2 regions of the Streptomyces sp. NPDC001401 genome follow, and region 1 is predicted to be linked to the other one. Evidence: riboswitches for the same ligand, from Rfam matches in the RefSeq annotation. Region 1 holds a riboswitch; the other holds the start of a gene.
The links. Region 1 has a riboswitch for cyclic di-AMP ahead of ACFY10_RS08585 (M23 family metallopeptidase). Riboswitches for the same ligand answer to the same signal wherever they lie in the genome.
Positions count from the first base shown of each region.

Region 1 (6,548 bases):
AGACAACCCTGAGACTCTGAAGGGCAGCATCACATGGCTGAGCGCCGCGTCAACGTCGGCTGGGCCGAGGGCCTCCACGCCCGCCCCGCTTCCATCTTCGTCCGGGCCGCCACGGCCGCAGGTATCCCGGTGACGATCGCCAAGGCCGACGGCAACCCCGTCAACGCGGCCTCCATGCTGGCCGTTCTCGGCCTGGGCGCCCAGGGCGGCGAGGAGATCGTCCTCGCCTCCGAGGCCGAGGGTGCGGACGTCGCCCTCGACCGCCTGGCGAAGCTGGTCTCCGAGGGGCTCGAGGAGCTCCCCGAGACCGTCTGAGCGCCACCCGCACCGAACGGCGGAGCCGCGTCACCTTTTCCGGGTGGCGCGGCTCCGCCGTTTTTCGCCGTACCGCCATTGCGGCTTCGTTCCGACGCCATTACCGCAGGCATAATCAGCACGCCCACCCGGGCATGCGAACGGCGCGCGAGCGGAAATTCCCGGCGCGCCAGAAAAAGAGCAGCGGAAATACTCCTCCGCCGAATATCTCCTCTTTGTATACGGCGCCCGTGTTAATGCCGCAGGCCCGTCATGTTTACGGGATGTTGCGAGTTCCTCACACCGTTTGCCCGCTCCGGGGCGCCGAAGCGCAGCCGGTGCGCCGCGCTCGAGCGCTCGGTGTGCAGCGTCGTGACCGCCCGCGCGCGCTCGCTGTCACCACGGGCCACGGCGTCGACGATCGCGCCGTGCTCCGCCCAGGACTCCACGGGGTTGGCCGGTGCCTCCACGGCGTACATCCAGGCGATCTTGTGCCGCAGCTGGGTCAGCATCGAGGTCAGCGCGGGGCTGCCGGAGGCCTGGGCGAGCGTCTCGTGGAACCAGCCTCCCAGGGAGCGCAGATCCTCGCTGTTGCCCCTCCTGGCCCGCTCCTGGCCCAGTCTGACCAGGCCGCGCAGGACCTTGAGGTGGGCATCGGTGCGCCGCTGGGCGGCCCGGGAGGCGCCGAGCGGCTCCAGGAGCATCCGCATCTCCAGCAGGTCGGCGGCCTCCTGCTCGGTCGGTTCCGCGACGCACGCGCCCGCGTGCCGCCGGGTCACCACGAAGCCCTCGGCCTCCAGGGTGCGCAGCGCCTCGCGGACGGGCACGCGCGAGACGCCGTAGCGGCGCGCGAGGAGTTCCTCGGTGAGCCGGCTGCCGCGCTCGTAGACACCGGCGACGATGTCGTCCCGGATCGCCGTGCACACCGAGTGCGCCGGAATACGCATGACCGACCTCCGACTTAATCCCCGTGAAACGTCGATGATTGACGTGTATCGGTGACTCTATTGCACGGAGCCGGAATTTCCGACGGCGGGCCGGAATCCATGGATATTTTTTGGACAGCAGGGCGACAGAAACGCCAAAAGCCCCGGCCGGGGAGCCGGGGCCTCAGGAGATCTTGCGATCCGTCGTCAGACGTTCACGCCGTGCGAGCGCAGGTAGGCGACGGGGTCGATGTCCGAGCCGTACTCGGGGGTCGTACGGGCCTCGAAGTGCAGGTGCGGTCCGGTGGTGTTGCCGGTCGCGCCCGAGAGGCCTATCTGCTGGCCCGGGGTGACGGTCTGGCCCACCGAGACGCCGATGGACGACAGATGGCCGTACTGGGTGTACGTGCCGTCGTTCATCTTGATCACGATCTGGTTGCCGTAGGCGCCGCCCCAGCCGGTCTCGACGACGGTGCCGGAGCCGACCGCGTGGACGGTCGTGCCGCTCGCGGCGTGGAAGTCGATGCCGGTGTGGCTGCCGGAGGACCACAGGGAGCTGCTGGCCTTGTAGCCCGTCGAGACATACGAGTTGGATATCGGCGCGACGAACATGTTGAGGCGCTTGCGCTCGGCCTCGCGGGCGGCGCGCTCCTTGGCCTCGCGCTCCGCCTTGGCCTTCGCGGCGGCCTTCTCTCGCGCCGCCTCCGCGGCCGCCTTCTTGAGCGCGGCCTCCTCGGCGGCCTGCTTCTGGGCGTCGGCCTGGGCGTCGATCCTGTCGGCGATCGTGTCGCCGATGGTGATGACGGGGGTGAGGCCGGTCTGCTCAGCGGAGGTGTCGGCGGCGAGCGCGGGGGCTGCCAGGGTGCCGATGACGCCGGTGGTGGCGAGGGCCGCGATCCCGGTGGCGCGGGTGGTGTTGCGGTGCATCCGCGTGGGACGGCGGTGCTTCCCGGTGGCGCGCGTGAACGCCATGTAGTGGCTGGTCCTTTCCTTCCCTCTCGCCTACCGGGTTAGCTGACGGGTTCGGAGCAGGAAGGTCTCCTACGGACCCCCTCGCTGCACGCGCGGGCGTCCGATTCACCCCAGGGACTGCGGTGGGTCCCCGGCTCCCCTGGCTCGCGCCGTACGGGGACTCGGCGATGGCTGTCCGGTGCCGCGGATGCGGCGCGGTGCCTGACGGACAGCCCGGACGACGCTAAGCGGGGCCGCTTTCAATCCCCAAACGGATCACGCCTTTTGTAGCGCATGCCACAGGGCAGACAGGCAACCTCTCCCTCAATTCGGACATTAAGGGGCCCTGGTGACTCATCAGTCACCAGGGCCCCTGCGCGCGCGTGCCGCTGACCGAGCCTCTACTCGGCCGTCACGACGCTGACTTCGCCGATCCCGAGGGCTTGGACGGGCTCCTTGATCTCGGCCGCGTCACCGACGAGAACCGTCACCAGACGGTCCACCGGGAAGGCGCTCACGGCCGCCGCGGTGGCCTCCACGGTGCCGGTCGCGGCGAGCTGCTGGTACAGCGTCCCCTGGTAGTCATCCGGCAGGTGCTGCTCGACCTGGTCGGCCAGCGTGCTCGCCACGGCCGCCGCGGTCTCGTACTTGAGCGGCGCCACCCCGACGAGGTTCTGTACGGCGACGTCGCGCTCGGCGTCGGTGAGGCCGCCCTCGGCGAGCGTGCGCAGCACCGTCCACAGGTCCTGCAGCGCCGGGCCGGTGTTCGGGGTGTCGACGGAACCGCTGATCGCGAGCATCGCGGCACCGGAGCCGTCCGGGGCGGACCTGAGGACCTGGCCGAACGCGCGCACACCGTAGGTGTAGCCCTTCTCCTCGCGCAGGACGCGGTCCAGGCGCGAGGTGAGGGTGCCGCCGAGGCAGTACGTGCCGAGCACCTGAGCGGGCCACACGCGGTCGTGCCGGTCGGCGCCGACGCGGCCGATGAGCAGCTGCGTCTGGACGGCTCCGGGACGGTCCACGATGATCACGCGCCCGGTGTCGTCGGCGGTCACCGGCGGCACGGGGCGGGGCTCGGCCGAGGAACCCGTCCAGGCGCCCAGGGTGTCGCCGAGCAGCCCGTCCAGGTCGATGCCGGTGAGGTCGCCGACGACGACGGCGGTGGCCGTGGCGGGCCGGACATGGCGGTCGTAGAAGGCACGTACGGCCGCCGCGTCGATCTTCTCGACCGTCTCCTCGGTGCCCTGGCGCGGGCGCGACATGCGCGAGGTCGCCGGGAACAGCTCCTTGGAGAGCTCCTTGGCGGCGCGGCGCGAGGGGTTGGCCAGCTCGTGCGGGATCTCGTCGAGGCGGTTGCGGACCAGCCGCTCGACCTCGCTGTCGGCGAACGCGGGCGCCCTGAGGGCGTCGGCGAGCAGGCCGAGCGCCTTGGCCAGGCGGGAGGCCGGGACCTCCAGGCTCAGGCGTACGCCCGGGTGGTCGGCGTGCGAGTCGAGGGTGGCGCCGCAGCGCTCCAGCTCGGCGGCGAACTCCTCGGCGGAGTGCTTGTCGGTGCCCTCCGAGAAGGCCCGCGCCATGATCGTGGCGACGCCTTCGAAGCCGGCCGGCTCGGCCTCCAGGGGCGCGTCCAGGAGTACCTCGACGGCGACGACCTGCTGTCCGGGGCGGTGGCAGCGCAGCACGGTCAGGCCGTTGTCGAGCGCGCCGCGCTGCGGGGCCGGGAAGGCCCAGGGCCTGGCCTCGCCCGCCTGGGGCTGCGGGTGGAACTGCATCGTGGCGAGCTCGCTCACTTGGCCGCCTCCTCGTTCTGGTTGGTGGCTTCCACCGTGGCTTCGGACTCGGGGTCTTCGGGGAAGTCCTCGTCCTGGGTGTGCTCCGCGGACTCGGCCGAGAGCGGCTCGTAGACGAGCACCGCGCGGTTGTCGGGCCGCAGGCGGGCCTTGGCGACCTCCTTGACCTCCTCGGCCGTCACCTCCAGGACGCGCTGGACGGCGGTGAGGGCGAGCTGCGGGTCGCCGAACAGGACGGCGAACCGGCACAGTTCGTCGGCGCGGCCCGCGACCGTGCCGAGCCGGTCCAGCCACTCGCGCTCCAACTGGGCCTGGGCGCGCTCCATTTCCTCGGCCGTGGGGCCCTCCGCGGCGAACCGGGCGAGCTCCTCGTCGATGGCGGTCTCGATGACCGGCACCTCGACGTCACCGGAGGTCTTCACGTCCAGCCAGCCCAGGGAGGGCGCTCCGGCGAGGCGCAGCAGGCCGAATCCGGCCGCGACGGCCGTACGGTCGCGCCGTACAAGCCGGTTGTAGAGGCGGGAGGACTCGCCGCCGCCGAGGACGGTGAGCGCCAGGTCGGCGGCGTCCGCCTCGCGCGTGCCGTCGTGCGGCAGCCGGTATGCCGCCATCAGGGCGCGCGCCGGGACCTCCTCCTCGATGACCTCGCGCAGCTGCTCACCGATGATCTCGGGCAGCGAGCCGTCGCGGGGCGCCGGCTTCCCGTCGTGCGCGGCGATGGACCCGAAGTACTTCTCGATCCAGGCGAGCGTCTGCTCCGGGTCGATGTCGCCGACCACCGAAAGGACGGCGTTGCCCGGCGCGTAGTACGTGCGGAAGAACGTGCGCGCGTCCTCCAGGGTCGCCGCGTCCAGGTCGGCCATCGAGCCGATCGGCGTGTGGTGGTAGGGGTGGCCCTCCGGGTAGGCGAGGGCGGTCAGCCGCTCGAACGCCGTGCCGTACGGCACGTTGTCGTAGCGCTGCCTGCGCTCGTTCTTGACGACGTCCCGCTGGTTCTCCATGGACTCGTCGTCGAGGGCGGCGAGCAGGGAGCCCATGCGGTCGGCCTCCAGCCAGAGAGCGAGCTCCAACTGGTGGGCGGGCATGGTCTCGAAGTAGTTGGTGCGCTCGAAGCTGGTGGTGCCGTTGAGCGAGCCGCCGGCCCCCTGGACCAGCTCGAAGTGCCCGTTGCCCTTGACCTGCCCGGAGCCCTGGAACATCAGGTGCTCGAAAAGGTGAGCCAGGCCGGTACGTCCCTTGACTTCGTGGCGCGAGCCGACGTCGTACCAGAGGCACACCGCCGCGACCGGGGTCAGGTGATCCTCGGAGAGCACCACGCGCAGGCCGTTGGCCAGGCGGTGCTCGGTCGCTGTCAGGCCCCCGGTGCCTGCCTGGTCTGTGGCCGTGTGACCCATGGGCATGTACGTCCCTTCGATCGCGGATGCGGTGGTTGAAACCGCGGTTTTCCTGCCGGTCCTGCCACTGTATGCAAGCGTGCAGATCATCGGCGAAGTTCCCGGACGACGTACGCCCACAGCGGATCGCGTAGCCTGCGTCCACGCCTGGCGGGAGGGCCGACGTCAGGTCCTCGTCCGCGTTGTCAGTGCCACGGTCCACAATGGTCCGCGTCAGATATCGTTCACGCTTGAGCAAGGAGCCGGCAGCGATGGCCCGCCGCACCACGAAGACCCCGCCGCCCGACGACTCGTACGAGGAGAAGATCCTCGACATCGACGTCGTCGACGAGATGCAGGGCTCCTTCCTCGAGTACGCGTACTCGGTCATCTACTCCCGAGCCCTGCCCGACGCCCGGGACGGCCTCAAGCCGGTGCACCGGCGCATCGTCTACCAGATGAACGAGATGGGGCTGCGCCCCGACCGCGGCTATGTGAAGTGCGCGCGCGTGGTCGGCGAGGTCATGGGCAAGCTGCACCCGCACGGCGACGCGTCGATCTACGACGCCCTGGTGCGCATGGCCCAGCCCTTCTCGATGCGCGTGCCTTTGGTCGACGGCCACGGCAACTTCGGCTCGCTGGGCAACGACGACCCGCCGGCCGCCATGCGGTACACCGAGTGCCGCCAGGCCCAGGCGACGAGCCTGATGACGGAGTCGATCGACGAGGACACGGTCGACTTCACACCCAACTACGACGGCCAGGAGCAGGAGCCTGTCGCCCTGCCGGCCGCCTTCCCGAACCTGCTGGTGAACGGCTCGTCGGGCATCGCGGTCGGCATGGCGACGAACATGCCGCCGCACAACCTCGCCGAGGTCATCTCGGCCGCCCGGCACCTGATCCGCTACCCGGGCGCGGACCTCGACACCCTGATGAAGCACGTCCCCGGCCCCGACCTGCCCACCGGCGGCCGCATCGTCGGCCTCGCCGGCATCCGGGACGCGTACGAGACGGGCCGCGGCACCTTCAAGATCCGTGCCACGGTCGAGATCGAGACCGTCACCGCCCGCCGCAAGGGCCTCGTCGTCACCGAACTGCCCTTCACGGTCGGTCCGGAGAAGGTCATCGCCAAGATCAAGGACCTGGTCGGCTCCAAGAAGATCCAGGGCATCGCCGACGTCAAGGACCTCACCGACCGCGCGCACGGCCTGCGC
Region 1 is NZ_JBIAWI010000002.1:191,199-197,746, reverse strand. Features, by position in the region: gene ACFY10_RS08595 (HPr family phosphocarrier protein) at 34-315, shown strand; gene ACFY10_RS08590 (GntR family transcriptional regulator) at 549-1,241, opposite strand; gene ACFY10_RS08585 (M23 family metallopeptidase) at 1,428-2,192, opposite strand; cyclic di-AMP (ydaO/yuaA leader) riboswitch at 2,205-2,369, opposite strand; gene ACFY10_RS08580 (M16 family metallopeptidase) at 2,573-3,961, opposite strand; gene ACFY10_RS08575 (M16 family metallopeptidase) at 3,958-5,361, opposite strand; gene ACFY10_RS08570 (DNA topoisomerase (ATP-hydrolyzing) subunit A) at 5,607-6,548, shown strand, end outside.

Region 2 (6,548 bases), on a different contig from region 1:
ATCGGCACCCGAGAAGGTCTGCTCCGGCTCGCCCGCGACTGGGGCGAGCACCCCGGGGTGATCCTCCAGGAATACCTGCCGAGGGAGGAGGCCGAGGACTGGATCGTGCACGCCTACTTCGACCAGGACTCCACCCCGCTCGCCATGTTCACCGGCGTCAAAGTGCGCTCCTGGCCGCCGCACGCGGGCATGACGGCGAACGCGTACGTCGTCGACAACCCGGAACTCGCGGACATCGCCGCGCGTTTCATCAAACAGATCGGCTTCACCGGCATCATCGACCTCGACCTGCGCTTCGACCGGCGCGACGGTCAGTACAAGCTCCTCGACTTCAACCCACGCATGGGCGCCCAGTTCCGGCTCTTCGAGAACGAGTCGGCGGTGGACGTCGTCCGCGCCATGCACCTCGACCTGACCGGCCGCACCGTCCCGGAGGGGGAACAGCGGGCCGGACACCGGTACATCGTGGAGAACATCGACCTGCCCGCCCTGCTCGCCTACCGCCGCAGCGGCTATACGACGCCGCACGCACCGGCGAAGGCGAGCGGGACGGAGCTGGCCTGGCTCGCGGGTGACGACCCGCTGCCGTTCCTCACGATGCTCGCGCGCTTCGTGCGGCCGGGCGCGAAGCACCTGTATCAGCTGTGGCGGACCAACCGCCGTGGCAGCACCACCAGTTCGGGCGGCTAGCCGACCGGTCAGCCGCCCGAGGCGAACCACACGAAGTGACGAAGTAAGCGTCCTGGGGAGGGACTTCGTGAATCAACCGGTTGCAGTCATCGGCGCCGGGCCCTTCGGCCTGTCGACCGCCGCCCATCTTCGAGCACGCGGCCTCCCGGTCCGCGTCTTCGGCGAACCCATGGTCAGCTGGCGCGACCACATGCCCGCCGGAATGCTCCTGAAGTCGACCCCCGCCGCCTCCAGCCTGGACGCGCCGCAGCAGGGTCACACGCTCGCCGACTATTGCGACGCCGCCGGCATCAGGCGGCTGGTGACGGACGAGGACATCATCCCGATCGAGACCTTCATCGCCTACGGCGAGTGGTTCCAGCAGAAGCTGGTGCCCGAGCTGGAGCAGGTGCGGGTGGTGTCGGTGGACCGGCGGGGGGCCGGCGGCTTCGAACTGAAGCTGGACTCGGGCGAGTTGTTCACGGCCCGCGCGGTCGTCGTGGCGACCGGCCTGTCCGGCCTCGCGCACCTGCCGGCCGAGCTGGCCACCGCCGCGGCGGACGGACCCACCCCCACGGGCCCGATCTCCCACAGCTCCCAGCAGCACGACCTCACGCGCTATGCCGGCAAGGACCTGATCGTGGTCGGCGCCGGCCAGTCCGCGCTGGAGACCGCGGCGCTGGCGGCGGAGGCGGGCGCACAGGTGAGGGTGGTGTCCCGCGGCCGCGGCCGGGTCGCCTTCGGCGCACCGCCGTGGAAGCAGCCGAAGCTGCGCCCCGAGTCGCCCTTCGGCCGCGCCTGGTCCCTGTGGGCCCTCAGCTACTACCCGCACCCCTACCGCTACCTGCCGGCCGAGGCCCGCCACTACCTGGTCCGCCGCGTCCTCGGCCCGCTCGGCGCGTGGTGGCTGCGCGACCGTTTCGAGGGGAAGGTGCAGGTCAGCGAGGTCGACCGGATAGTGCGGGCGGACGCGGCCGACGGCAGCCCGAAGCTGACGGTCCGCACGCTCGCGGGCCGTACCCAGGACCTGTCCGCGGACCACGTCATCGCGGCCACCGGATACCGGGTGGACATCGCGGCGATGGACTTCCTCGGCCACGAACTGCGTACGCGTCTGGCGGTGAGCCGCGGCACACCCAAACTGGGCGCGGGATACGTCTCGTCGGTCCCCGGCCTGTACTTCACGGGCCTGCCGGCCGCGGCGTCGTACGGCCCGGTGATGCGCTTCGTGTGCGGCACGGAGTTCGCCTCTCCGAGGCTGGCCGAACACCTGGCGGCAGCGCACGGGTAGGCCGAGCCGGCGGGCCCCTGCCTGGTGATGAAGAGCCCACAAGGATAAGGGAGTTGAGCAAGGGGCGGTGGTGCACTCCGCCGTCGTCCGGTTCGCGATGAGTCGGTGGGGCGTCGTGTCCGTATTCTCTGATCATGGCTGCACCCACCGCATATGCGCTCATCGCCACCGACCTGGACGGCACGCTGCTCCGAGGCGACGACACGCTCTCCGACCGCTCCCTCGCCGCGCTCGCGCGGGCGGCCGGGGCCGGCGCCCGGCACCTGGTCGTCACGGGCCGGCCGGCCCCCAGGGTGCGGCCGCTCCTCGACCAACTGGGCAGCAGGGGGCTCGCGGTGTGCGGACAGGGCGCGCAGGTGTACGACGTCGGCGCGGACCGTCTGCTGTGGTCCGTCACGCTGGACCGGGAGCTGGCCGAGACCGCCCTCGGCAAGATCGAGGCCGAGGTGGGTCAGGTGTACGCGGCTGTCGACCAGGACGGCGTGGAGGGGCTCACGCTCATCGAACCGGGCTACCTCATGCCGCATCCGACGCTGCCGGCCGTACGGGTCGACCGGCGCGACGACCTGTGGTGCGAACCGATCAGCAAGGTGCTGCTGCGCCATCCCGACCTGTCCGACGACGAGTTGGCGGCGACGGCGCGCTCGGTGGTCGGTTCGCTGGCCACCGTCACCATGTCGGGTCCGGGGACCGTCGAACTCCAGCCATGCGGCATCACCAAGGCGACGGGCCTCGCACTGGCCGCCGCACATCTGGGACTTGGTCCGGAGCGGACGATCGCGTTCGGCGACATGCCCAACGACATCCCCATGTTCGACTGGGCCGCCCACGGCGTCGCCATGGCCAACGCCCACCCCGAACTCAAGGCGGTGGCTGACGAGATCACCCTGTCGAACGAGGACGACGGCATCGCCGTCGTCCTCGAGAGACTGTTCCTCGGCCTCGAGGACCTGGAGGACCTCGAGGACATCGAGGGGCTCAAGGGCCTCAAGGGCCTTGAGGAGCTCAGGGAACTGGAAGAGCTCGAGGAACTGGGGGAGTTCGAGGAGCTCTAGTAGGCGCCGTACACGTTGTCGATCGACCCGTACCGCGCGGCGGCGTACTTGCAGGCGGCCGTGATGTTCGCGACGGGGTCGTAGGGGTTGAGCTGCGTGCCGGGCACGTGGTACGCGAGGAACGTCGGGTCGATGACCTGCAGCAGCCCCTTTGACGGGGTGCCGGCGGCCGCGTTCGAGTCCCAGTTGTTGATGGCGGCCGGGTCGCCCGAGGACTCCCGCATGATGTTGCGGTAAATGCCGTTGTACGTCCCGGGGATTCCGTTTTGCGACATGACCTGGAGGGCGGCCCGGATCCAGCCGTCGAGGTTGTCGGTGTAGCCCATCGACTTCGCGGTGACCAGGGTCGGGGTGGCCGCGGACGCGCTGGTCGCCCCGATGAGCGGGAGGGCGAGAACGGCGGCGCCCGTACCGGCGACGGCGAGCTTGCGGGCGAGGCGGGCGTTTCTGGGGCGACGGTGCTGACCTGTTGCAGGCATGGCGGATTCCTCTCCGGCGCCTGCGAGGTGAGCTGTCGGGTTCGGGCGGGGAGATGCCCGGCCGCGCAGCCGTACGGCAACGCGGCTTCACCCCTAGTCGGTCCGGGCGATGCCCGGTCCGGCGACTTACCTGGTTCCCCCGCTCCTGCCGTGCGAGTGCGTTCGTCGATGGGTCGTGCCGGGGCGGCGGCAGGATTCGGCGTCCGCCCGACAGGCCGGGAACGTATGCGAGAGCACATGCCCGGAACAAGTGCCGGGTTCACTGATCATGCCTATTGACCTTGGTCTGAGGCTTATGGGGCACTTGATCCTTTGCGGTTGCCAAGCCTCAACTGGCGTGCGGGGGAAGGGGAAGCGGCAGGCGTCGGGCCGTCGCCGGCCGACCCTGCCGTGTGAGTCAAGTCACCGACATCCGCAAGAGTGGCAAATAGGGCAATGGTCCCAACTGGTGGTCAACCAGCCGACCGTGGAATTCGCTTCACCCAGGTCCGATGGAAGACCGCCTCTCCACCTTCGGTGCAGATCACCTCATTGGAGGCGAAAAAGGACTCCTCGTCGCAGGTGATTTCCGAGCGGGCGCGGATCGTCGTGTCCCAGGCCAGATCGGGGCGGTGCAGACGGATCGACCAGTCCGAGCGGGTGCGGGCCGACAGGGGGTCGGTCTCCTGGATCGTGTACGTCTCCAGCGCGTCCTCGGTGAACTCCAGACCGTCGGGATACACGCGCGTGCCGCCGTAGCGCGGGTCGACCTCCAGGCGCCACTCGCCCTTGGTCACGTCACGCACCACCAGGCGCTCGGGGCGCGGTTCGTCGAGCGTGATCGGACTCCATCCATCAGCGGCCAGGCCGCGGGCCACGTTCATCGGATCGGACTGCTCCGGCTCCTCGAAGGTGATCGCTCTCTCGTCCAACACGCGTGCGCGTACCGGGAGTTCCAGGAAGCTGCCCGCCGGGTCGATGGTGAAGCCCGCCGCCGAGTCGGGCTGCGGCCAGATCCACGGCCAGTACGCGGAGGAGACGGCAAGGCGGATGCGGTGGCCGGGCGGGAAGGCGTGACCGATGCCGTTCAGCTCGAACTCGACGTCCTCGGTGGCGCCCGGCGTCCATGGGACCGCCTGGTGGCGGCCGTGGCGGGCCGACAGGTTCAGTGCTCCTCGGGTGACCAGGGTTGATGAGCCGTCCAGTGCTATGTCACATACCCTCGCGACGACCTGCCCGCTCGGCGCCCCGCACGTCACCCGCAACCGCACCCGGGGCCGCCCCAGCACCCATGTCTCCTCGCCCACCTCGAACTCGAAGCAGGCTGACCTGGCGTTCTCCTCCCGCTGGTCCGGCGGCAGGTCGGCATCGTTCCCGAACGGGAGGAACCGGCCGGCGTCCACGCCCGTGTGCTGCGGGGAGCGGATGAGCACGGGGGCAGTGGAATGTGACATAGCACTGTCCGCCAAGGCATACGAAACCCCCGTCACCCCGGGCGACGGCCAGGCCGACTCCCCCACCCACCGCCCCGGCAGCGTCTCGTACACCGTGGCCGGCGGATGCGAGTCGCTGATGTACGACCGCAGCAGCGGCTCCCGCATCACCCCGGAGTCGATCCCCTTGAGCCAGTGGTCCCACCAGCGCAGGGTCTCCTGGAGGAACCCGATCGCCGGGCCGGGTGGCAGGCCGCGGTCCGGGTACTGGTGCGACCAGGGGCCGATCAGGCCGCGTACCCGGTCGGCGGGCAGGTGCTCGACGAGCCGGAGCACCGTGTCGCGGTACGGGTCGTGCCAGCCGCCCACGGCGAGGACGGCGGCGTCGATCGCGCCGTAGTCCTCGCAGACGCTGCCCTGCCGCCAGTAGTCGTCCCGCGTCTGGTGTGCGAGCCAGGTGTGGACGAAGGGGTCGACGGCCTCCAGCCGCTCCAGCCACATGTCCCGCCAGGCCTTGCCGACGTACAGCGGGTCCGGCGGCCGGCAGACGAAGGCGAGCATTGTTGCCGCCCAGGCGTGCATGTCCACCGCGAGGACGGAACCTCCCATGTAGTGCACGTCGTTGTCATAGCGGTCGTCCGTAGAGCACACGGTGACGATCGCCTTGAGCGGCTCGGGCGCGAGGGCCGCGATCTGGAGGGAGTTGAAGCCGCCCCAGGAGATGCCGAACATGCCCACCTTGCCGTCGCACCAGGGCTGCTCCGCAAGCCAGTTGACCACCGCGACCCCGTCTGCGAGCTCGGTCGCCGAGTACTCGTCCGTCGGCAGGCCCTCGCTGTTGCCGTGCCCGCGGATGTCGACCCGGACGGAGGCGTAGCCGTGGCCCGCGTACCAGGGATGGCGTTGGTGGTCGCGGGGCGCGGTCCAGTCGGTCAGGCGGTACGGCAGGTATTCGAGGAGCGCCGGTACGGGCTCGTCCGTCAGTGGGCGCCATACGCGCGCGTAGAGCACGATCCCGTCCGGGAGCGGGATCCAGAGGTCCTCGTGAGTCGTCTCGTAGGGGAAGGACGTTCGGATGTGCAGGCTCATCGCGGTGACCCCAGTGGCTGGGTGGGCTTCAGTGGACCGGGTGCATCGTGCGGCGCAGCCAGGGCGCGGCCTCCGTCACGGCCAGGCCCGCGGCCACCGCGATCGCGCCGTTGACGCCGAAGTAGGCGGGCTTGGAGACGTCGTCGTAGAGCTTCACCGTCTGGGCCTGGATGCCGCCCGCGAGGGCGAAGGAGAGGTACCAGAGGGACATGGTCTGGCTGGAGAAGGCGGCGGGCGCCAGCTTGGTCGTGGCCGACATGCCGGAGGTCTCCAGGAGGATGTCGCCGAGGCCGAGCAGGAGATACGAGCCCACGATCCACCAGGCGGACATCAGTTGATCGTCGCCCGGGTGGCCGGATGTGGGCAGGACCAGCAGCAGGAAGGACAGGCCGCCGAGCACGACGCCGATGGCGATCAGACGGATCACGCGGCGCGACGGGGGTCCCCCCGCGCGAGCGCATTCGAGCGTCGGGGAGTCCGGCGCGAGGGCGAATTCAGCCGTGTGCCTGCGTCCGGCCAGGTGACGTCGGCCCGCGACGTACTGGACCAGGCC
Region 2 is NZ_JBIAWI010000015.1:177,981-184,528, forward strand. Features, by position in the region: gene ACFY10_RS38515 (ATP-grasp domain-containing protein) at 1-690, shown strand, start outside; gene ACFY10_RS38520 (FAD-dependent oxidoreductase) at 758-1,960, shown strand; gene ACFY10_RS38525 (HAD family hydrolase) at 2,095-3,015, shown strand; gene ACFY10_RS38530 (transglycosylase SLT domain-containing protein) at 3,012-3,494, opposite strand; cyclic di-AMP (ydaO/yuaA leader) riboswitch at 3,499-3,665, opposite strand; gene ACFY10_RS38535 (CocE/NonD family hydrolase) at 3,947-5,989, opposite strand; gene ACFY10_RS38540 (MFS transporter) at 6,024-6,548, opposite strand, start outside.
Region 2: linked by a shared signal. The riboswitch ahead of ACFY10_RS38530 (transglycosylase SLT domain-containing protein) and the one ahead of ACFY10_RS08585 (M23 family metallopeptidase) in region 1 are both predicted to bind cyclic di-AMP.